Regions from separate parts of the Desertibacillus haloalkaliphilus genome, predicted to be linked through region 3. Evidence: riboswitches for the same ligand, from Rfam matches in the RefSeq annotation. Region 3 holds a riboswitch; each other region holds the start of a gene.
The links. A riboswitch is a leader RNA that binds a small molecule or an ion and turns the genes downstream of it on or off. The one in region 3 is predicted to bind cyclic di-GMP.
Positions count from the first base shown of each region.

Region 1: another riboswitch for cyclic di-GMP. It lies ahead of KH400_RS06715 (response regulator transcription factor); the one in region 3 lies ahead of KH400_RS18975 (hypothetical protein).
Region 2: another riboswitch for cyclic di-GMP. It lies ahead of KH400_RS04875 (Ig-like domain-containing domain); the one in region 3 lies ahead of KH400_RS18975 (hypothetical protein).

Region 1 covers NZ_JAHPIV010000005.1:17,497-24,924, reverse strand. Annotated here, with positions in the region: gene KH400_RS06720 (methyl-accepting chemotaxis protein) at 1-1,991, opposite strand, end outside; gene KH400_RS06715 (response regulator transcription factor) at 2,062-2,712, opposite strand; cyclic di-GMP riboswitch class I at 2,872-2,958, opposite strand; gene KH400_RS06710 (sensor domain-containing diguanylate cyclase) at 3,060-4,271, opposite strand; gene KH400_RS06705 (PilZ domain-containing protein) at 4,335-4,700, opposite strand; gene KH400_RS06700 (LuxR C-terminal-related transcriptional regulator) at 5,342-7,428, opposite strand, start outside.
Region 2 covers NZ_JAHPIV010000003.1:186,760-194,187, forward strand. Annotated here, with positions in the region: gene KH400_RS04860 (HD-GYP domain-containing protein) at 1-872, shown strand, start outside; gene KH400_RS04865 (transposase) at 1,094-1,639, shown strand; gene fabZ (3-hydroxyacyl-ACP dehydratase FabZ) at 1,822-2,244, shown strand; cyclic di-GMP riboswitch class I at 2,464-2,558, shown strand; gene KH400_RS04875 (Ig-like domain-containing domain) at 2,577-3,728, shown strand; gene KH400_RS04880 (putative bifunctional diguanylate cyclase/phosphodiesterase) at 4,139-5,845, shown strand; gene KH400_RS04885 (DNA primase) at 6,007-6,294, shown strand; gene KH400_RS04890 (hypothetical protein) at 6,536-6,865, shown strand; gene KH400_RS25255 (C40 family peptidase) at 7,035-7,428, shown strand, end outside.
Region 3 covers NZ_JAHPIV010000020.1:46,570-53,997, reverse strand. Annotated here, with positions in the region: gene fliD (flagellar filament capping protein FliD) at 1-1,199, shown strand, start outside; partial or broken gene fliS (flagellar export chaperone FliS) at 1,619-2,008, shown strand; gene fliT (flagellar protein FliT) at 2,008-2,361, shown strand; cyclic di-GMP riboswitch class I at 2,478-2,565, shown strand; gene KH400_RS18975 (hypothetical protein) at 2,622-2,933, shown strand; gene KH400_RS18970 (NAD-dependent succinate-semialdehyde dehydrogenase) at 3,821-5,245, shown strand; gene KH400_RS18965 (cold shock domain-containing protein) at 5,431-5,628, shown strand; gene hpf (ribosome hibernation-promoting factor, HPF/YfiA family) at 5,826-6,374, shown strand; gene secA (preprotein translocase subunit SecA) at 6,728-7,428, shown strand, end outside.

The DNA.
Region 1 (7,428 bases), on a different contig from region 3:
GCTGAGTTTGTTATTTCTTTAGATGACGTTAACTGCTTTTCCATAGAAGCTGACACTTGCTGGCTTTGCGATGTTGTGCTAATCGATGTACTTTCAATTTCATTCATCGAAGTCACAACACCTTCGATAGAGGAACTCATATGATTCGTCGCTTCAGAAACTTCTAGTATTTGCTTTGTTACTTCATTAATAGAAAGTTGAATATCACTAAAAATTGGCTGTACTGATTTAATTGCTGCAACCCCATTGGATGACTGACTTACAGTGTCATTAATTGATAGCACTGTATTTTCTGTTTCAATTAAAATGCTAGTAACCAATTCATGGATTTGTATAGACGATTGTTTAGATTGTTCGGCTAACTTACGAACCTCATTGGCAACAACTGCGAAACCACGTCCATGTTCTCCGGCTCTAGCTGCTTCAATAGAGGCATTTAAAGCAAGTAGGTTGGTTTGATCTGAAATATTAGAAATAACTTCAACAATCTCGCCAATTTTTTTCGACCGTTCTTCTAGACTTTTTACTTTTGTCGCTGTGTTATGAATATTTTCATGAATCATTTCGCTTTCTGTAATAAAGTCAAAGATCTTACTAGAACCATCATTTGCTTTCTTATTGGCCAGTTCCGATGAATTAGCCACCATTTTCGCATTATCGGCTACTTGTACGACCCCGGAAGCCATCTCTCTTATTCGATCAGCGCTTTCGGAGGCTTTAGAGGATTGGTCTTCCGCACCTACAGAAACTGTTTGAATTGCATTAGCAACTTGTTTACTTATTAAAGAGGATTGATGAGAAGTGCTCGACAATTCTTCCCCTGAAGCTGCTACTTTTTCTGAAGACAAACGGACCTGTGTTATAATTTCTTTTAACTTCAATAACATTGTATTAAATGAGTCTGCTAATTCACCAATTTCGTCATTGCTCCTAATCTTTAATTGTTGAGTTGTTAAATCCCCATTTGCAATTTTTTGAGCGGCTTTTGTAACTAGGCGAATCGGCTTAATAATAGTTAAGATACGGAAGATAACAATTACACTAGCCACGATAACACTAAATGTAATCACGAGAATAATACTGAACTTTAAATCCTCCACTTTTCCCATATACTGCTCAACAGGCATATACGTTAAGATTTTTAACCCGTTCTTTTCATTCGTCACAAATGAGCCGATATTTTTAGTACCATTTAGCGTAAAATGTCCACTTCCCGAACTGTTTTGTTCCATGCTTAAATAAAAATCTTGAATTTCTTGACCGTGCTCTTCACTCATAAAATTTAAATCAAGGCTTTGATCACTTCTACCAGATGCAATCACCAATCCTTCAGGGTCAATAATCATCGTATGAACATTTTGCTCTGAAGTTCCTTGCACTAATTCTTCCGTCAAACGATTGATATCTACAGACATAACAAAAACGGATAAAAGTTCACCCTCCTCGTTAAATAAAGAGTTTGAGACAGCAATTACAGGTCTTTCTGTTATAGGTGAATACATATATTCACTAGCCGATACACCAGGATTTTCAAGCTGCTCATAATAATAAGCTTCTAGTTGTCTGTCAAAGACGTGCCCCACTGATACTTGTCCTACCCCATCTACCAAGACTTGATTATCGTAAGAATAGAACATATTTTCATATAAACCATCGGATGTAGCCACTCGTTCTTCCAAGCTTTTGGCAATGGCACTTAATTGTACTTGATTCACTTCATTGGTTTCAGCTAGTTCATTAAAAAAATCAGTCACATATAGGTCATTAATAATTGAATGAGAAATGTCAAACTGTGAATGAAAGACAGAATCCACTTGCTTGTTCTTTTCCACTGCAAGATGAGTTAATGAACGACTTGCTTCATTTTCCAATGCATTAGAAGTTGCATACAACGTATACACGATGTTGATAACCATGGGCATCAACATACAAATAATAAAAACAGAAAATATTTTAAGAAATAGACGATTTTTAAAAATCCTTTGCTTCATATTAGACTCCTTAAAGTAATATTTCATTCCCCTAGATTCAGAGCGAAACATTGTGAATTATCTCCTCTCATCAGCTTAATGACACCCACCCATTCTTAATCGCTGTAACAGCTGCTGATGTACGATCAGGGACATTTAACTTTTTTAATATAATGTTTATATAATTGCTTACCGTATATGGACTAAGATAAATAGAGTTGCCAATTTCCTTATTTGTCAAACCAAATGATAGTAATTCTAAGATTTCTATTTCCCGCTCTGTTAGTAATTCACAAGAGAATTGTGAATTATTACTCATGGATTTAGGAATTAGGAGTTTTTGGTATTCACTTATGACAACTCGAGTGGCTTCAGCATCTAAATATGAATACCCGTTACGAATAGCTTCTACAAGTTTTGATAATGACTGGCTGTTATAGGACTTCAATGGAAACAATCCTGTAGCACCATATTTTAAAAAGCGTTTTATATCATAATCAGTTGACTTTGTTACTACAATATATTTTTGTGATGTTGGATTCTCTTGGTTCATTTCTTTAAGAAGATTTAAAGATTGTGATCCTTCACAATCACTATCAATAACAAATATGTCCGCTCTAATATTCCCTACGAAATTTTTTGTTTTTATTTGTTCTAATATCCAATCACTTCCCAAAGCATTCTCAATTAATGTAAATAGTGAATCAGAATCCGAAATAATCGTTATCTTTTTTTGTTCCATCAATAACCCGCCCTTATAGTTACTATTCATTCTTTCTAATAATTTTTTAAAATCCTATCAACACATTATAATTAAAAGAACAGATATTTTTTAATATTCCGTCGTTTTTATAAAAAAAGTGACCCCAAGAAACTAGGCTCACTTGTACTTCTAGTATTCTTTGGCAACCCGGCTACCATAGCATAATTGTGCTTTAGGCCCGCAGCTTTGCGCCCTTATCTTTCGATAAGTTTGCCTTTATCAAGTTAAATTTTAAAACTGCTGTGTTTGAAACGATATAAATACTACTAATATGGAACTTTTTTATTAATTAGCGGTGGTAGCATATAACCATTCTTTGCGAAAGGTCATTTAAATATTTTAGAGTTTTGTATCGTGTTCATTAATTTTTCTAATAGTCCAATGTTATTTGACTTTACTTCATGTAAATCATGTGTATAGATTTTATAATTATTTTTTCCTGTACTTTTTGCGAAATACATTGCTTTGTCAGCGTGATCAATCAATGTTTCTTTATCTTCTCCATCATCTGGATACATGCTGATCCCAATACTTACAGAAATATTCACTTCGTTTTCATCGATTGTATAGGGAAGTGCTACGCTATTGAATAAACGGCTTGAAATGACTTCTATTTGATCCTTCGTTGTTTCTTCAAAAACAACGATAAATTCATCTCCACCAATTCGAGCAATAAGATCTTCTTCTCTAATACAATCATTTATACGATTTACTACTGCCTTAAGCAATTTATCCCCAACTTCGTGTCCCATCGTATCATTGACAATTTTAAAATCATCAAGGTCAATAAACATAAGTGAAAAATTATGTTTACTACGCTTCGCACGAGCTAACGCCTTCCTAATGTAACTATATAAATATTTTCGATTTGGCAAATCGGTTAGCTCATCATAATATGCCATTTGTTTTAGTTTATTTTCTAATTCTTTTCGATCTGTAATATCCATGAATTGACCATTAATTTTTGTCAGAATCCCATCCTTGTTTAAGGTTGGTGAAGATATTTTAATTAACCACCTTTGTCCTAATTCAGGATGAAGAATGCGATACTCGACTCTCACCGTTTCTCCTGTCAGCAATTGTTTTTCGGCCTCTTCAACTTTCGTAACATCCTCCTCATGAACCATTTCCTTCCATAATTCATGATGATCTTTAAATGCATCTTGTGAATATCCGTATACTTCGTTAATACCTGCAGAATAATAGATATCTTGATTTGAAAGATCAAAACTATAGATTGCCCCATCAAGGGAATTAAATAGATTTTCGTACTCCTCTTTTTTATTGCTAACTACCATTAGCCGATCTTTTATCTGTTCTTTTTCATGTAACAATTGATTATAACTTTCATATTTTTGTTCATATTTACCGCCTAGTCTCCACACACTGTAGCTAATAAATAATATCCCCGATAAACGCAACCACATTTCTACGCTAAAACCACTTTTGGTATGTTGATAAATATCTATAGCCGCTATTACTAAAATAACAACAAGGACTAACCATCTTTTTTTGTGAACGTTAACCTCATTCTTCATTCTATAGTCTCCTCATAAACCTATTGAGCTAACTGATAAACGATCAGTCATTATTACAAACACTTAATCGTTTTCCTGTCGGATATATTCTTTTAGCCCATTTATCATATCTTCACTCTCACCAATGTCCGTAGACAAATCGATGCCGTAATAATATTCATTCATATTCGCTACCTTTTGCCAAACTACTCTTCCCCGTACAACCCAATCTGAAAGCATAGTAAAATACACTTCGACATCTATTTCATTACGTGTTACCTGTAAATCTAACATTGACATTAATTTCAACCCAGATGGACTAATATCTTGTATTTTCCCTTGACCTTGATTACTTTCGATCTCCTCTCCATTAATTTTTATAATGTTGAATGTACATGTTAATGGAGGTTGAAATTCATATCGAAATGTTTCTTCCCGTTTATATAACATATCCCATCACCTCTTAAAGATTGTTAATTATAGTCACCAAACTGATTTAATATATTAAGATAAATAACGGATGATTAACAAACCAATAGTATATTTATTGTAAGTAGATTTCGGTTTCTATAGGTTCAATATATTGAAATATCACCTCTTCCCCTACTTTATATTTTAGAACTATTTTTTGATCACTAAGTCGCTCTAGCTCTTGTAATCGACTATTGTTTCTGGAGCTACATACAACACTTTTACTTTTTATCAATGCAAGTGTTACTTGTGTTACTTTCAAAATAGCCTCTGAGTCCCTCGACGTTGCTGTATTACCATATCTCAATGTAATTTTATACAGCCCCCTATAATTATATTGATTGATCTTATCAATGCTATTTTATTATCCACATAAATGGCGTTTTCGTAATCAGCGAGTATTCCTATTTTTATTCCTTATTAATTATCATTAATCTTATAGTTACATAAGGTGCAACAAAGGATAAGATACCATTAGGAAATGCATACTATTCCAAAACCTGTTTTAAAATAGAGAAGGAATCTTTTCCTATTTATCTTTCGGTAAAAATAGACGGTAGGGTATTCTGTTATTGAAATTAAAAACGGCCATTCCTTGAGCAATGCTCAAAGAACAGCCGTCATATATCACTTTTATTTGGTGTATATCCTAATTGATACACTTTAGCAATTGCTTGTGAACGATCGTTTACATCAAGCTTTTGGAAGATTCGAGTAATGTGATTCTTTACTGTATGTTCACTGATAAATAGTCTCTTTGCAATTTCACGATTATTATATCCTCTTAGCACAACATTCAAAACGTCAATTTCCCTTGTTGATAATTGAAGCTTCTCCTTAAGAATAAGATTATCATTTTCATTGTTCAACCTTTTATTAACAATAGGAGAATCGCTACGTTCTAATGTAATGTTAGTTTCAGTTATAGATCTTTGGTTTATAAAAGATATAAAATTTGATCGAATATCTTTATCAATATCTAACCAATTTTCCACAACCTCGATCGTTTCACCTTCAGCTAGGAACTTATAAACAAGCCCCAATATTTGGCTATCTCTTCTCCTAATAGGTTCATGATTCAAAACCTTTTTACAACCCTCTACTATCTTAAGCAAATCATTATTTTGAATATATTTCTCCAAAAAATTCAGATCATAAATAGCTAATCCACTAACTTTATTAAGGTCCTTAAAACCATTCTCACCAAGGTAAATCGTGAAATCCTCAACCATCTTTTTCAATTTAATCGAAAAATCATATGATTTCTGATCATGTTGACTAATAACGTCCTGTAACAGTGATAAGGATTGATCTTCTTTGCTGATTTCTTGAAAATCTTGACATAGATGAATGGCAATACCACCGGCGACAGCTAAACTTGATAAAAAAGCGTTAAACTCATCCTTATTATGAGGGTTTAGACCAATACTTAATACCCCATATAGCACTCCGTTATAACAGAGCGGTAGTTCTAGTACTCTAACTCCCCAATTCGTTGTTTTAATTTGGGGATGTTCAATATCAAAATCACCAACAGAGTATGATGAAATTCTCTGAGCCACATCATGACCATAGTCATTTATTTCCGCTGCGGTTAACCCTCGCGAAACAACATCCATTTTGGATGGATTCGACAATGATTTGTAAACAATGCACGAAAATGGGCCTCTTATAATGTTAGTACTAATATCCACTAAGATGTAAAGAATTCTTTTTATATCTTTCACTGTAGTAATTACACGAAAAATTTCATTAAAAGTCGCGAGCTCCATAAGGTGATTTTGAAGGTTTTCTTTAATATGTTGATATGAAACTAAAACACTTAACAGCGAAGAATTTAGTTTCATTTGTTCTAGGACTGCTTTATCGTTTATTTCTTTTTTCGTGCTACCACCAAATAAAATCCCAATAACTATTTGCTCTTCATAGACTGGGACGCTAAAAATACTAATGGGATGTAACCCGTACTTTTCAAACCCATTACTCCGAGGATCATTTCGAACATCTTTCCAAAACTTGTACTGCTGAACAGCGGCTGTATGTCCTAAAAACCCTTCCCCCATCGAAAAAGAGTGGCCTTTGAACGATTCCGCATTTTCACCGTGAAAAGCATCAACCGTAAATTGATCATTTTCACTTTTTAATGCTAGTCCCACAAAGTCTACTTCAGAATATAGTTCAATCATTTTATCGATTGTAGAATTTAATGTCACGACCTTCTCTACCCTAATAGATTCAAGCGTTTCACTAAGGAAAGACGTTTGACTCCTATGCTCTTGTTCATTAAAGCAGGCTAAAGACGCTTCAATGATCTCTGCTGCTTTCTCCACCTTCTTAAGCCTTTCAGCAATTACTTCCCTAGACAGTTCCGGTAGAGTTTCCACTTCTTCTACAAGCCCATTAATTTCCTGAAAGTTTTTCAATATAAACTTACTGACAAATGATCGGGTGCCTTTCTCTAATAAATCTCCTGCCAAAAGATAATGAGTGATCTGCCCTTGAACCTTTATCGGTGAAACAATATATTTTAATCCTAAAGGGGTATCGATTAGTATTGTTTTTGGGATCCCCCTAAGTGAATCTATACTTTCTTGAACATATTTTTCAATCCCACAATGTTGATGAATTAAACTAGATAATGTATTTTGAGTAGATATATCTGTCAAAAAATTCCCTTCACTGTCTACTATGCACATCGTTAATTTCG
Region 2 (7,428 bases), on a different contig from region 3:
ACGCTGTACAAACCGGCCAACCGATCTATATCGATGATGCGTACGGGGATGAACGTTTTAATGCCAATGTCGACAAACAAACAGGCTATCGCACAAAGGCCATCCTCGTTATCCCGATTCGTAATAATGATGGTGAGATTGTTGGTGCGTATCAGGCTATTAATAAAATGACGAAGGCAGAGAAGTTCTCAGAAAAAGACCTCCGTACGCTAACGCTGGCTGCCTCTTACACTGGTAAATCACTAGAATCTGCCTTGTTAGCTCACGAAATTGAGGAGACACAAAAAGAAATCATATTTACTATGGGCGAGATTGGTGAAAGCCGCTCAAGAGAAACGGGCAATCATGTAAAACGAGTGGCCGAATATTCGAAGCTACTAGCACTACTCACCGGAATGAGTGAAACCGAGGCCGAACTTATCAAAATGGCTTCACCGATGCATGATATCGGAAAAGTAGCCATTCCTGATTCGATCTTAAAAAAACCGGGCAAGCTGACGAAGGAAGAATTTGATGAAATGAAAACGCACGCCGAGGTCGGCTACAACCTATTAAAAGGCTCTAACCGAAAAATCCTTCGTGCTGCAGCCGTCATCGCCCACGAACACCATGAAAAGTGGAATGGGCAAGGGTATCCTAATCAATTAAAAGGTGAAGAGATTCATATCTATGGAAGAATTACAGCGATTGCTGATGTTTTTGATGCCTTGGCCAGCGATCGTGTCTACAAAAAAGCATGGGACATGGAACGAATCCTCAACCTATTTAAAGACGAGAAAGGTGAACATTTTGACCCCGAGCTAACAGACCTCTTCCTAGAAAATTTCCACTCGTTTGTCGAAATAAAGGACCAATACCGCGATGACTCATAACAGGGGTCTGACCCCTGTTATGGACATTTACCTACTTTTGTCTCCCTCTACAGGACAATGTGAGTAGATGCTTGATATTACGCTTTAAAAAGTAGTTTTATAATGAATATTTTGAGGAATAGGTAATAGAGGGTCTGACCCCCTCAATGTGTCAATATCACCTCAAATACTTCAAATTCCCCCATTCATACAATAACTTCATATGAATAAGGAGTGATAACATGCCTCGCAAATCACGCGTTTGGTACCCAGGTGCAATTTATCACATAACGAGCCGTGGGAACCGGAAAATGCCACTTTTTTATGATGAGCAAGACCACTTAACTTACTTGCAGCTCCTAGATACCACACGTCAAAGATTCCCCTTTTATCTCCATGCTTATTGTCTAATGACAAACCACGTTCATCTTCAGTTAGAAACGATCCAAACCGATACTCGCTATATCATTCAATACCTAAACTCATCATATGCAACCTACTTCAACCGTCGACACCGCTATGTTGGCCACGTCTTTCAAGGCAGGTACGGTGCTGAGATCATTCAATCCATAGACTATGAATTGGATGCGAGTAAATATATTCACCTTAATCCATATGTCGCAAATATGGTAGAACGCCCCGGAGATTACCCATGGAGTAGTTACAAAGCCTACCTCTATAATATGAAGATGCCTCTCCTACACACCGACCGCATTCTCTCCTACTTCCCATCACCACAATCACTCAATTATCGACGTTTTGTTGAAAGGTCCCTTGCGGGGGTCTGACCCCGCAAAAAGACATTAACCCAATAATTGTACCTCTCCAAAAGACAGAAACCTATACACGTCTCAATTGAAGGTGTCTTGACATTGTCGTTATGCTATAATGGGTAGACAATCTTATCCATATGAGGGAATGAAAAAGGGACTACATAAAGTAAAGGTCTATAAAGGAGGAGCAGTTTACTATGCTTACAATTGAAGAAATTAAAGAGATTATTCCGCATAGGTACCCATTTTTATTAATTGACCGTATTGAAGAGGTTGAAGAAGGGAAACGTGCAGTTGGTATTAAGAACGTAACAGCAAATGAAGATTTCTTTAATGGTCACTTCCCAGAGTACCCGGTCATGCCTGGTGTCCTTATTGTTGAAGCGTTAGCACAAGTAGGTGCAGTGGCGATCTTGAAGAAGGAAGAAAACCGCGGAAGAATCGCATTGTTTGGCGGAATTGATAAATGCCGCTTCAAAGAAGAAGTGAAACCAGGTGATCAGCTGCGATTAGAAGTAGAGATTGTCCGTTTGCGTGGACCAGTTGGTAAAGGGAAAGCAACGGCAACGGTCAATGGTAAAGTAGCAGTAGAAACAGAAATGACATTTGCATTGAAATAGGGGTCAGACCCCGCACAAAGGTAGTGCAAAAAGCCAGGGGTCTGACCCCGTTCAAAAAGGCGATCTCAAGCGTGAGGTGGCCTTTTTTTGCTGCGTAAATAAAAGGGGTCTGACCCCAAAAAAATATCCAGTAATTTGGGGAAATAATAGGGATAGTAGACTAGTATATGAAAGGTATAAAGGAACCATATTCCTTTATAAACCTCGGTGGTAAACTAGTACTAATAAAGGTACAATTTGGAGAAATTCTTATGTCACAAAGCTATAGGGGCTAAGGGTAACATGGTGCTTATCTATGCTAGCCAGCTGCCATTACAGAGGAGGGATTGGTAATGAAGAAGTTTATGTCGAAAACAATAGTCACTGCAGTAGCATTAAGTTTAGTGCTATCAGCTCCGTTACATGCTGCAGCAAACAATGGAAAAGGAAATCCAGGTCATAGCGGAAATAACGGAAACAATGGAAAGGGTCAGCCTAAACAAGAACGAGTACTTCCTAACCAAGAGAAAAAGGAAGAGAGAGGACCTAAACAACAATCAGATAAACATATTGCGAAAATCGATGATCGGTTGGACCGTATCGAAAGTGATATTTATAGTGTACGTACAGATATAGCTAGTTATTTTGATATTACTTTTGATAATGAACAACAAAACAATGATGAAACTGTGGAAGTAAGTGAAGAAGAAGAACGAGAGGGTGCTGAAGAGGCCCACTCAAATGAAATAGAATCAGACGAAACAAAGTCGGCTGGAGAAGAATCTACTACCGAAAATGACGCCGAAGTGGTAGCGCAAGCGAAGGTAGAAGAATCTGATGAAGACTCTAGTCACGAAGAGGCAACTGAAGAAGATGTTAATGAGAACGCGGCTTCCGAAGATGAAAATAATCAAAATGACGAAGAAGCAAGCGATGAAGAAGGTATGGTTGATGAGTTAGAAGAGGAGTTACAAGAATTAGAAAACCAGCGTCATCATAGCTTTGCTGGTAAATTAAATGCGCAATTAAATAAATTAAATGCTGTCGAAAACCGATTAGGGAAAGGCTCCCTTAAGAGCAGTGAAGCTACCGAAGAAGTAGCTGAAAGAGTGGAACAGCTGCGGGAATTAGCAGAGGGCACACTTTCTACGTTAAGAGAAAAGCAAAGTTCATTAGTTGACCGTATCGTTAACGATGAAAACAATAAGGAATTCGAACAAGAAGATGTATCTCCGGTATCTGCTGATAAAACGTGGTCGATTCAGTTTAGTACTAAGCTTAATGCATCAACCGTAAACAGTGAAAACTTTATTGTGTCGAACTCTGAGGAAGAAATAATTGAAGTTGATATTACTTATAATGAAGCAACGGGTACCGTAACTATTGAGCCTGTCGAAACGTTCGTCACAGGTGAAGCATATATGTTGTTCATTAGTAGTGATGTTACATCTGAAGAAGGACAAAAGTTAGTGGAGTCAATTACAATGAGCTTCTCAATCGAATAAAGGGGTCTGACCCCTCTCAAAAAGGCGATCTCAAGCGTGAGGTGGCCTTTTTTGCTGCGCAAATGTAAAGGGGTCTGACCCCTGCCCTCCCATCAGACTATTGTCGTGGTTTACAGATTGCTTTATAGTAGTAATATAGAGAAAAATCCTAATTTATACATTATTTTCAACTCTAATCACTATGTATATATTACAAAAGTCGCAGATATCTAATCCTAATCACGAACTTATTTACATTTATTACCACATAGTTTCATATCAACACTATATAAATATAATATTCATCCTATCTAGTTTTACCACTTGATTCACCGGGAAAAATCGTACCAAGTTGAACTACAAAAATGGGGAATTTTTAATAATGGGGGAGGGAAGGCATCGCTCGTGCCAACGAGGGTTTGCTGTATAACATGAGAGATAATTTTGAACGCTTTGCTGGTGATTATGAAAATGTCTGGAAGTTATTCAATCACATGAATGATGGTCTAATTATTACCGATTACCAAAAGAGGATTATTGCGATTAACCCAGCGTATGAAGAGATTACCGGCTATAGTTTTGATGAGTTACAAGGCAAGAACCCAAATTTTGTGCAATCGGGTAAAACCGCACGCTCTGTCTTTAACGAGATGTGGAGAGAGATTGGCAAAAGTGGGACATGGACCGGTGAGCTCATTAACCGTAGGAAAAATGGTGAAGAATTTTGGTCGTTTATCACGATCACACATATAAAGAAAAAGCCGGTGGAAGACAGTTACTACATTGGTGTCATGCGTGACATCACGGAGCGTAAGAAAGCGGAGGCAAAGGTTTCGCACCTTGCCTACCATGACAGCTTAACTGATATGCCGAACCGTGCGCTCTTTTTGAAGCATTTGAAAAGCGCCATTGTTATGAACGATAGCGATGAGCAAAAAGTAGCAGTCATCTTCCTAGATCTCGATCACTTTAAAAAAGTAAATGACACACTTGGCCATCATGCTGGGGACCAGCTTTTACAAGAAGTGTCGAGACGAATTGAGAGTGTGGTTGCTGAAAAAGGGGTTGTCAGCCGCTTTGGCGGAGATGAGTTTACGATCTTAATTGAAACCCTTAATGAAAAATCAGACATTCAGCCGATCATCGACAAGCTTTTCCAAGCGTTACAACGCCCGTTTCTCTGTGGTGGTAAAGAACTATATATTACTGCGAGTGTTGGGGTGAGCTTTTATCCTGATCATGGTGAAGACGCACAAGAGCTTCTCCAAAATGCCGATAATGCGATGTACCGGACGAAAGACGAGGGCCGCAATAACTTCCAGTTTTACGAGCGAAGCATGAATGAAGCTTCCCTTGAGCAGCTGCAGCTTGAACAAGACATTCGAAAAGCATTTGAGAAAGACGAGTTTGTTGTTCATTACCAGCTTCAAGTAGATATTGAGACGGGGAAGCCTTATGGGGTTGAGGCATTAGTGCGCTGGCAGCATGAAAAAGATGGGCTCGTCTCTCCTGGTAAATTCCTCCCGGTGGCTGAAGAGCTTGGTCTAATGGGTGCCCTTGATGATTGGGTCTTGAAGACAGCCTGTAAACAAACGAAGCAGTGGCACGAGCAAGGCTTTAAGGATCTTGTCATTTCAGTCAACATCTCGCAGCAACAATTTGAAACATACAATTTTGTCGAAGGTGTCAAAAAAACACTAGCGGAAACTGACCTAAAACCTGATCACCTTTGTCTAGAAATCACTGAAAATATCGCAGTTGCCAATACCGATGAAGCGATTGCAAGGCTAAACGAATTGAAAGGCATCGGTGTGCGTGTTTCACTAGATGATTTTGGGACGGGCTATTCATCATTAAGCCAGCTCAAACGGTTCCCAATTGATATTTTGAAAATTGATCAATCGTTTGTAAGGGAAAGTCCACAAACAACTGAGAATGCTGCGATCGTCAAACTAATTATCGGGATGGCAAAAAGCTTAAACTTCTCTGTTATATGTGAAGGGATTGAAACCGAGGAACAGTTAACATTGATCAAAAAAGAAGGTTGTCAGCACGCCCAAGGGTTCCTGTTTAGCCGACCAATACCTGCTGTGAAATGTGAAGCGATGATGAAGCAAATGAACAATATAACAGGTTAAATGCAACCGTTTTCCAAATTATGTGAAAATGTGTGATACTGTGAAAGAATGTAAAAATAATGCCAAAAACCTGGTTAACTAGTAGACGCTTGTTCATCCCTCTGCTAAGATAACTTCAGACTACTTGAGGTAGTCATAATTTGTTCAGGGGGTTGAACGAAATGAAAAAGAAATTATTTTTAGGAACAGCATCTGCAGTACTTGCACTAGGTATGCTAACAGCATGTGGGGAGGCACCTGAAGAGGAAGCTCCAGTTGAAGAGGCGCCGGTTGAAGAGGCACCAATTGAAGATGTTGAAGATGATGCAGGTCTAGAAGAAGATGGTCTTGATGAAGATCCAATCGAAGAAGACCTTGAAGATGAAGAAGACTTAGATGAAGAAGCTGACCTTGACGATGAGGTTGCTGACGATGAAGAAGAAGAACTAGAAGAAGACGACGAAGAATAATCGCATATATATTAATGGGAAGATCCTTGTCTACCAAAACGGTGGGCAGGGATTTTTTTTCGTTTCTACAAAAAATCGTTTGTCATTTATCCATGAAGATTTGGTTGCTTGTGTGAGAATGTGAATAAATGTAAAAACAATAACAAAAACCTGATGATTCCATAGACGCTTTAATATCCCTTTGCTAAGATAACCACAGACTACTTGAGGTAGTCATAATTTGTTCAGGAGGTTGACCGAAATGAAAAAGAAATTAATTTTAGGAACAGCATCTGCAGTACTTGCACTAGGAGTTTTAACAGCATGTGGGGAAACGCCTGAAGAGGAAGCTCCAATTGTAGACGAGGAGCCAATTGAAGCACCAGTTGAAGATGATGCAGGATTTGGCGAAGAGCCAATGGAAGAAGATGGCCTAGATGAAGGCGGCCTAGAAGAAGATGGTTTAGGTGAAGACTCATTCGGTGAAGAAGAAGACGTTGAGGGTGATGGTGAGGATCTAGACGAAGAGGCTGACTTTGGCGAGCCAGATGAAGATCTACTAGAAGACTTAGAGGAAGAAATCGAAGAATAATCGCATAGATGAGTAAAAGATAAGTCCTTGCCCGTTAGAAGCGGTGCAAGGGCTTTTTTCATTCCACTGATAAAAAATCCTCTCAATATATTCATTCACAAAATATAAAAAAGGATTTCCCCCCCTCTTGTGCGAATGTACTAGTAACGAATTTGAGGAGGTAAGTCCGATGCAACAACGATCATTTAAAAAAGTAGTCCTCTCATCAACCTTTGCCACGGGTGTCGCCTTAGCTGCACCAATTGCTGCTGATGCTGCGCTTGGTGATCAAACCTTGAAAAAAGGGATGACACATGAAGATGTCAAGCAACTACAAGATATCCTAAAGGCAGAAGGTTATTTCACATATCATACATCAACTGGCTATTATGGCACGATCACAGAGGAGGCGGTCAAAGCCTTTCAAAAAGAGCACAGAATCCAGCAAACCGGAATTGCTGGCCCGCAAACGCTCGGTGTCCTTCTTGGCCAAACGGACTCTGCCCCAGCATCAACCGAAGCCCCAATCTCACAAAAACTATTAAAAGCAGGGATGAATAGTGAGGCGGTTAAAGACTTACAAC
Region 3 (7,428 bases):
GGGAAAATATTGGCGATAATGAGGTTTTTGTCAACATTGACACTGGAGAACTTATTTTTGGTGGCGATCCATTAGAGAAGGGAAGTACCATCGAAGCAAATTATGACTATAATTATCTTGAATTAGGAATCACTGACTTTGAGGGCGAGGTTGTAGACTTTACATTTGATGGGACACAATCGTTAAATCAGATGTTAAATCGTATTAATAACTCTTCTGCTGATGTAAGTGCTTTTTATGACGAACATAATGATAAAGTCGTTTTAAATCGTACAGAAGCCGGCGTAGGTGCTAGTATTGAATTTGTTGGTGAAAATAACTTCTTCAGAGATGTTCTAAATTTTGATGAAGTCAATGAAAATGAAGGTCAAAATGCTAAGTTTACAATTAATGGGCTGGAAACTGAACGCTCATCTAATACGTTTACAATTGATGGGGTAACATTTACGTTAAAGGATACGTTTGAAAATGGATCAGTAACCTTAAATGCAGTGAATGAAACGGATAAAGTGGTCGACTCGATCACAGAGTTTGTAAACCAATATAATGAGCTCATTCTTGCAATCAATGAAAAGACCCGTGAACCACGCCATCGGGATTATCATCCGTTATCTGAAGAAGAAAAACGTGCAATGTCCGATCGCGAAGTTGAGCTATGGGAAGAGAAGGCTCAAAGTGGGCTTTTACGTAACGATCCTCTGTTAAGAAATGGCTTGAATCAGTTTCGGATGGATGTTTACAACACGGTGAGTGGTGAAGGGATCAACGGAGATTTTAACCTTTTATCGAAGATTGGTATCTCCCCATCTAGTGATTACCGTCAAAATGGTATGTTAGAAATTGATGAAAATAAATTACGTTCAGCTCTTGAAGAAGATCCTGACTCGGTCTATCAACTGTTCATGGCAAATGGTAATGAAAATAGTGAAAAAGGAATTGCACGTCGCTTACGGTCTACCATTTCGAGTACAATTAGAAGCGTAGAGAGTCGAGCAGGGAATGATAGTCGAGGCAATCACCAGTTTACCATTGGACGTGAAATTAATTCAGTAGAAGACCGCATTTCCAACTTCGAGCGACGCTTACAACAAATCGAAGAGCGTTATTGGAATCAATTTACGGCGATGGAACGAGCGATGCAACGTGCCAATGCACAAGCGGATCAGCTGTTCTCGTTTATGGGGAACGGTATGTGGTAGGCTCGTTTCACACGAATGTTACATGTAACAATAAAAGTTTTCATTATAAGAGTCTGTTCAAAAAGGGGTGTTTTCCCCCCGTTTGAACAGACTTGAGGCAATGAGTGGAGCCATTGCAAACACTTTTTAAACAAGCTCTATAATAGATCGTAGAGGTCATTCGATAGATAAATCGTTTTATAGAAAGGGTGTCACAATTGGCAATGAATAATCCGTATGAGGCATATCGGAAGCAAATGAAACCCAATGCCCCAAAAAAAGATGGTGCCACAAGTCAGGCACAGCCGGTAGCAAGACCGCAGCAACCGACAGCAACACCACAAACGAGCGCAACATCGTCGCAACAAGCAACGCGCCCAGCAGCACAACAACAAACCCAAGTTGGGCAAACGGCAAGCACGACGAAGCAAGCAAATGCAAACCCATACGCAAGTTATCAGCAAAAAGCGATGAACACCGTTTCGCCTGGGGAGTTGACGTTGAAGCTTTATAATGGTTGTTTGAAGTTTATTCGCCAAGCGAAAACAGCGATCAACGAAAATGACATTGAAGCGCGTAACACGAATTTAACAAAAGCACAAAACATCATTCGTGAGTTGATGATTACGTTAAAAACCGATACAGAAGTCGCTCAAAATATGCTGCGGATGTATGACTTCATTTTAAATCAACTCGTTGAAGCGAATGTGAAAAATGACCTTGAGGCGCTTTCGCAGGCTGAAACTTTTGTTGAGCAATTCCGTGATACGTGGAAAGAAGTCATTAAAATCGATCGTCAAAACCGTCACGGTGCTGGGGAGCAAGCGTAGTGTCTGCCGTCAAGAAGCTCTACATCGTTTCCAAGCAATTTTATGATCACTTGCAGCAACCGTTCCCTGATGAAGAGGCGCGCGAGTCTTATATCGAAAAGGTCGATGACTTTCTCGATAAGCGTGAAGAGCTAATGAAGGAGTTACCTGGTGATTACACAGAAGCGGAGAAAAAGCTTGGGGCTGAAATTATCAAGTTGAATAAGCGCATTAATACGAGACTTGCGCAGCTGAAACAGCAAATTCAGACCGATATCAACGGATTGAAACAGAAAAAGAAAACCGGCATGAAATATGAAAATCCGTACGATGGACCGACCGCTGATGGTGTGTTTTTTGATAAAAAGAAATAGTAGAAGAGTAACTCGGGAAGGATAGGGAGGAGCTTATATCAGCCCCCCCTATCCTTTTTTTATTTTATAAGAATAGATATTTACTCATCCGACAACTTTCGATATAATTCTACAATAACCGAAAAAGGCAAACTTATTGAAAGGTAAGGACGCAAAGCTAAAGGAACTAAAGGCGAGTGAAGCCAATGTTAGCCAGCTGCCAAGCAGAAACGACAACTCCTTTAGTGAAAGTAAGATAGCAATAGAAGGAGTCGAGAGAATTGAACCAATCAGACTTAGAGTTAAAACATGCATTAGATAAATTTGAAACGTTAATTAACGATCTTCCAGATAATCGTACCTCAGTGCCAAAATTCAAAAATTTCGTCGTCTATTTTTTGCGGATTAAACCGAAAAAAGTGACACTACCTACCGCAGAATTAATGGCGGTTCTTAAGCATGAAAAGCCAACCGTGTTTTATTATATGAGAAGTGACTCAAGCCAACATATGATATTTAATCTCGTCACCCATATTGATATGAAGTATGAAACGGCAGTTGAACGCCTAGAAAATGTAAAACAACAATTATAGTCGGCAGATAAAATTGATAAACGTCCTACGATCAAATTCAATGATCGTAGGACGTTTATCGTAGTTAACCATGATTAATAGAAGCGGTTAGGGCGTAATGGAAATGGGGAAAGTATCCACGGGGAGCAAATGGAATCATAGCAGACAAACATTGACCCAATGTGGTCTATTTTTTTTACTTTTTTACAACAAAAAAACGACTCAGTTGTATTGGATTTGGCTAGTAGGTTCATTATGTAGTCATAAACAGGGAGTATCTGACCTATCTAAGTTTCGTCCGTTACAAATGAACCGCTTCAACAAGTTACAGGATTAGTCATTGTAGTTGCAGGAGGGATAAAACTCTTCTAACTTCTAATCGAACATGCAACTTGAATGTATACAGCGTTAGTAAAGGGGAGTATGTAAACATATGGAGGCTGTATACGGGGGATGTTCACATCTCTTTATCCGACAAGAAGCGTCAGGTTGTGAACTGTCTTTATTTTAAGTGAATCTTCAAAATAAATCAACTAATTTTTAGTAAAAAAGACACATAAAACAGAGAGGGTTAATAGTCCAAATTAACTACATAACTCAGTTAATAACGTTTTTTAAGTGTTAACTACTTTGGTGTTCAAGTGATACTCAATTTTGTAGTTTCATTGACACTATGAAGAGGAATTCGGGACGAGAGTCGGGAATAGTTTCTTATAGAGTCTGTTCAAAAAGGATGTTTTCTCGTTTGAACAGACATTGAAGCAATGAGCGGAATCGCTGCAGCTTTTTAAAAGCTTGTTAGGAGTGTTTTTCGCTAGCAAGCACGCAGCGAGTGTAGCCATTGAAAAACATTAATTGAACTTGATCTTATGGCTATCAATTTTTAAAAGAAGGGATGGAGGACATTGATTGATAAAAATATGTATTGCAATGGGGAATGGATTGGAGCGGATTTAGACCGTATCAAAGTAACGAACCCAGCGACTGGAGAGGTCATCGGATCTGTACCGAATGGTGGCAAAAGTGAAACAAAGCAAGCAATCGCAGCTGCCAATGAAGCATTTAAAGGTTGGTCGAAAAAAACGGCAAATGAACGGGCGAGTTACTTAAAGAAACTGTACGAGCTTGTCGTGAATCATAGCGATGAACTGGCGGAGTTGATTACAAAAGAGATGGGGAAGCCAAAACAAGAAGCTGCTGGGGAAGTCGGTTATGGGGCGTCATTTATTGAGTGGTATGCAGAAGAAGGAAAGCGCGTTTATGGGGAGACGATTCCAGCAAGTCATGACAATAAGCGCTTGCACGTCTGGAAACAGCCCGTCGGTGTCGTCGCGGCCATTACGCCATGGAACTTCCCAGCGGCGATGATTACGCGAAAAGTCGCACCAGCGCTTGCGGCAGGATGTACGGTTGTCTTAAAACCTGCAGAAGATACGCCGTTAACGGCACTTCGCATTGCAGAGCTAGTAGAGGAAGCTGGTTTCCCAAAAGGGGTCTTTAACATCGTCACCGGTGCCCCGGATGTGATTGGGACAGAGCTCATGGAAAATCCGATTGTCAAAAAGGTGACGTTTACGGGCTCGACCGAAGTGGGTAAGCTGTTAATGCGCCAAGCAGCTGATAATGTCAAGAAGCTATCACTTGAATTAGGCGGTCATGCGCCATTTATCATTTTAGATGATGCGGATGTTGATAAAGCGGTTCAAGGTGTTGTCGCTTCGAAATTCCGCAATGCTGGTCAGACGTGCGTTTGTGCCAATCGTATATACATTCAGCCGAAGATTTATGACGCGTTCATCGAGAAATTCAACCAGGAAGTCGATAAGCTCATCGTCGGTGATGGTAGCAATGACAACGTTCATATTGGTCCGCTTATTAACCAATCGGCTTACGAAAAGGTTGATCGCCATGTCCAAGATGCACTGAAGCAAGGAGCGAAACTTGTGACTGGTGGATCAGGTTTTGAGCAGGAAGGTGCTTATTTTTATAAACCAACCATTCTAAAAGATGTGAGAGATTCGATGCTGATTATGAACGAGGAAACGTTTGGCCCGGTTGCACCGATTCAACTGATTCAATCCGATGAGGAAGCGGTGCAATTAGCGAACCAAACACCATACGGTTTAGCGGCTTATGTATATAGTGAGGGACTGTCACGAGGAATGAAAGTCGTTGAAGCATTAGACTATGGCATCGTCGGCTGGAATGATGGATTACCTTCTGTCGCTCAAGCCCCGTTTGGCGGAATGAAAGAGAGTGGTTTGGAGCGTGAAGGTGGTCATCACGGAATTGAGCCATTCCTTGAGACGAAGTACGTGTCAATTGGTCTCTGAATACAAATTGTATAAAATTGGAAGAACGTTTCGGTGCGCTTGTTAAGGCAATGGTAACGCTACCAATAAAAAATTTGTCAAAAGATTGCCTTTAAAATGATTTGACGGAAGGATATGGATTTGCTATAGTAAAAGTGTGGAAATTCTTCCACAACGATTTTTATTTACGAAGGGAATGTGAAAGAATGCAAGGTAAAGTAAAATGGTTTAATGCAGAAAAAGGTTTTGGATTCATCGAGCGTGAAGACGGAGATGACGTATTTGTACACTTCTCAGCAATCAATGCTGAAGGGTTCAAATCACTTGACGAAGGTCAAGAAGTAGAATTTGAAATTGTTGAAGGTGCTCGTGGACCACAAGCAGCAAACGTAAACAAGCTTTAATTCACATTCCTAATTTGAAGGATTTGAATAATAGCGCACATACAACCACCTCACTCGTTGGGGTGGTTTTTTGCAGTGCGCAAAGACTGAAATCACGGGGCTGAATTCACAAATTGGACAATGTTTTATCTCTGTTTTAAAAGGGGTAAGGAGTGGGTATGTAGAATATATATATTATGAAAGGAGGAGTTTTGATTATGAACTATAACATTCGTGGTGAGAACTTAGACATAACTCCAGCTTTAAGAGGTTATGTAGAGAAAAAAGTGGGGAAGCTTGAGCGTTATTTTGATACAACACCAATAGCTGACGTACATGTAAATATGCAAGTGTTAAATAACCAGCAGGCGATTGAAGTAACGATCCCGTTACCGCAATTATTGCTACGTGCTGAGGAAATACATGCAGATATGTATGCTGCGATTGATCTTGTGGTTGAGAAGCTTGAGCGACAAATTCGTAAGCATAAAACAAAGGTAAATCGAAAATTCCGCCAAGAAGGCAGTCTAAAATATATGTTTAAAAATGACCTTGAACCAACAGAGGTACAAGAAGATGATGATGAAATTGAAGTGGTGCGTACGAAGCGTTTCAACTTAAAGCCAATGGATGCTGAGGAAGCAATCCTCCAAATGGACATGCTCGGGCACAACTTCTTCGTCTTCTCAAATGCTGAAAACGGTGATACAAGTGTCGTTTACCGCAGAAAAGATGGCAAGTACGGTTTAATCGAACCTGAAGCTTAAGATGTTGATTGAAGAGCACAGCGTACGCTGTGCTCTTTTTAATTAGAAAAATGCTCGTTTTAGACTATATCATTTTGGGAAAGACTAATTTTAGACATAGAATAAAGGTGAACAAGCGTGTGTATAAGATAGAAACAGCTATAGAAGGATTAACGAAAACATGAACGGGCGATCGCCTCGTTTTTTTTTTTTGCTCTTTTTTCGCTTATACATCACTCGACAGTATCGTTCGTAATCTGTCAATAAGCTTCCTTGTATCAGTTGTGGCAACCTGTTAAAATTAGGTTTAAGTGTAAATTTCATTACGTAAAGAACGGGTATAGCAAATGTAAACAAGAGAGGACGATAGATGAATGTTAGGATTATTGAAAAAAGTCATCGGTGATCCAAGTCAGCGTGATTTGAAAAAGATGCAAAAGAAAGTGGATCAAATTGAAGCGTTAAGCGACGAAATGAAGAAACTCTCTGATGATGGTTTACGGCAAAAAACAGAGGAGTTCAAAAAGCGTATTCAAGATGGTGAATCGTTGGATAACATTTTGCCTGAAGCGTATGCTGTCGTTCGCGAAGGCTCAACGCGTATCTTACAGATGACACCATATCCTGTGCAGCTGTTAGGTGCGATTGCGCTCCACCAAGGGAATATTTCGGAGATGAAGACAGGGGAAGGGAAAACATTAGTTGCAACAATGCCTGTCTATTTAAATGCGCTCACAGGAAAAGGTGTTCACGTCGTCACGGTCAATGACTACTTAGCCCGTCGTGATAGTGAGATGATGGGTGAGCTTTACACGTTTTTAGGCTTAACAGTTGGCCTAAATGAAAGCGGACTCTCTAAAGAAGAGAAGAAAGCAGCCTATGAAGCCGACATTACATATGGGACAAACAATGAGTTCGGCTTCGACTATTTGCGTGACAACATGGTTCTTTATAAAGAGCAAATGGTGCAACGTGAGCTTTACTTTGCGTTAGTCGATGAGGTTGACTCAATTTTAATTGATGAAGCGCGTACGCCGCTGATCATTTCTGGCTCGGTTGAACGCTCCACCCAGCT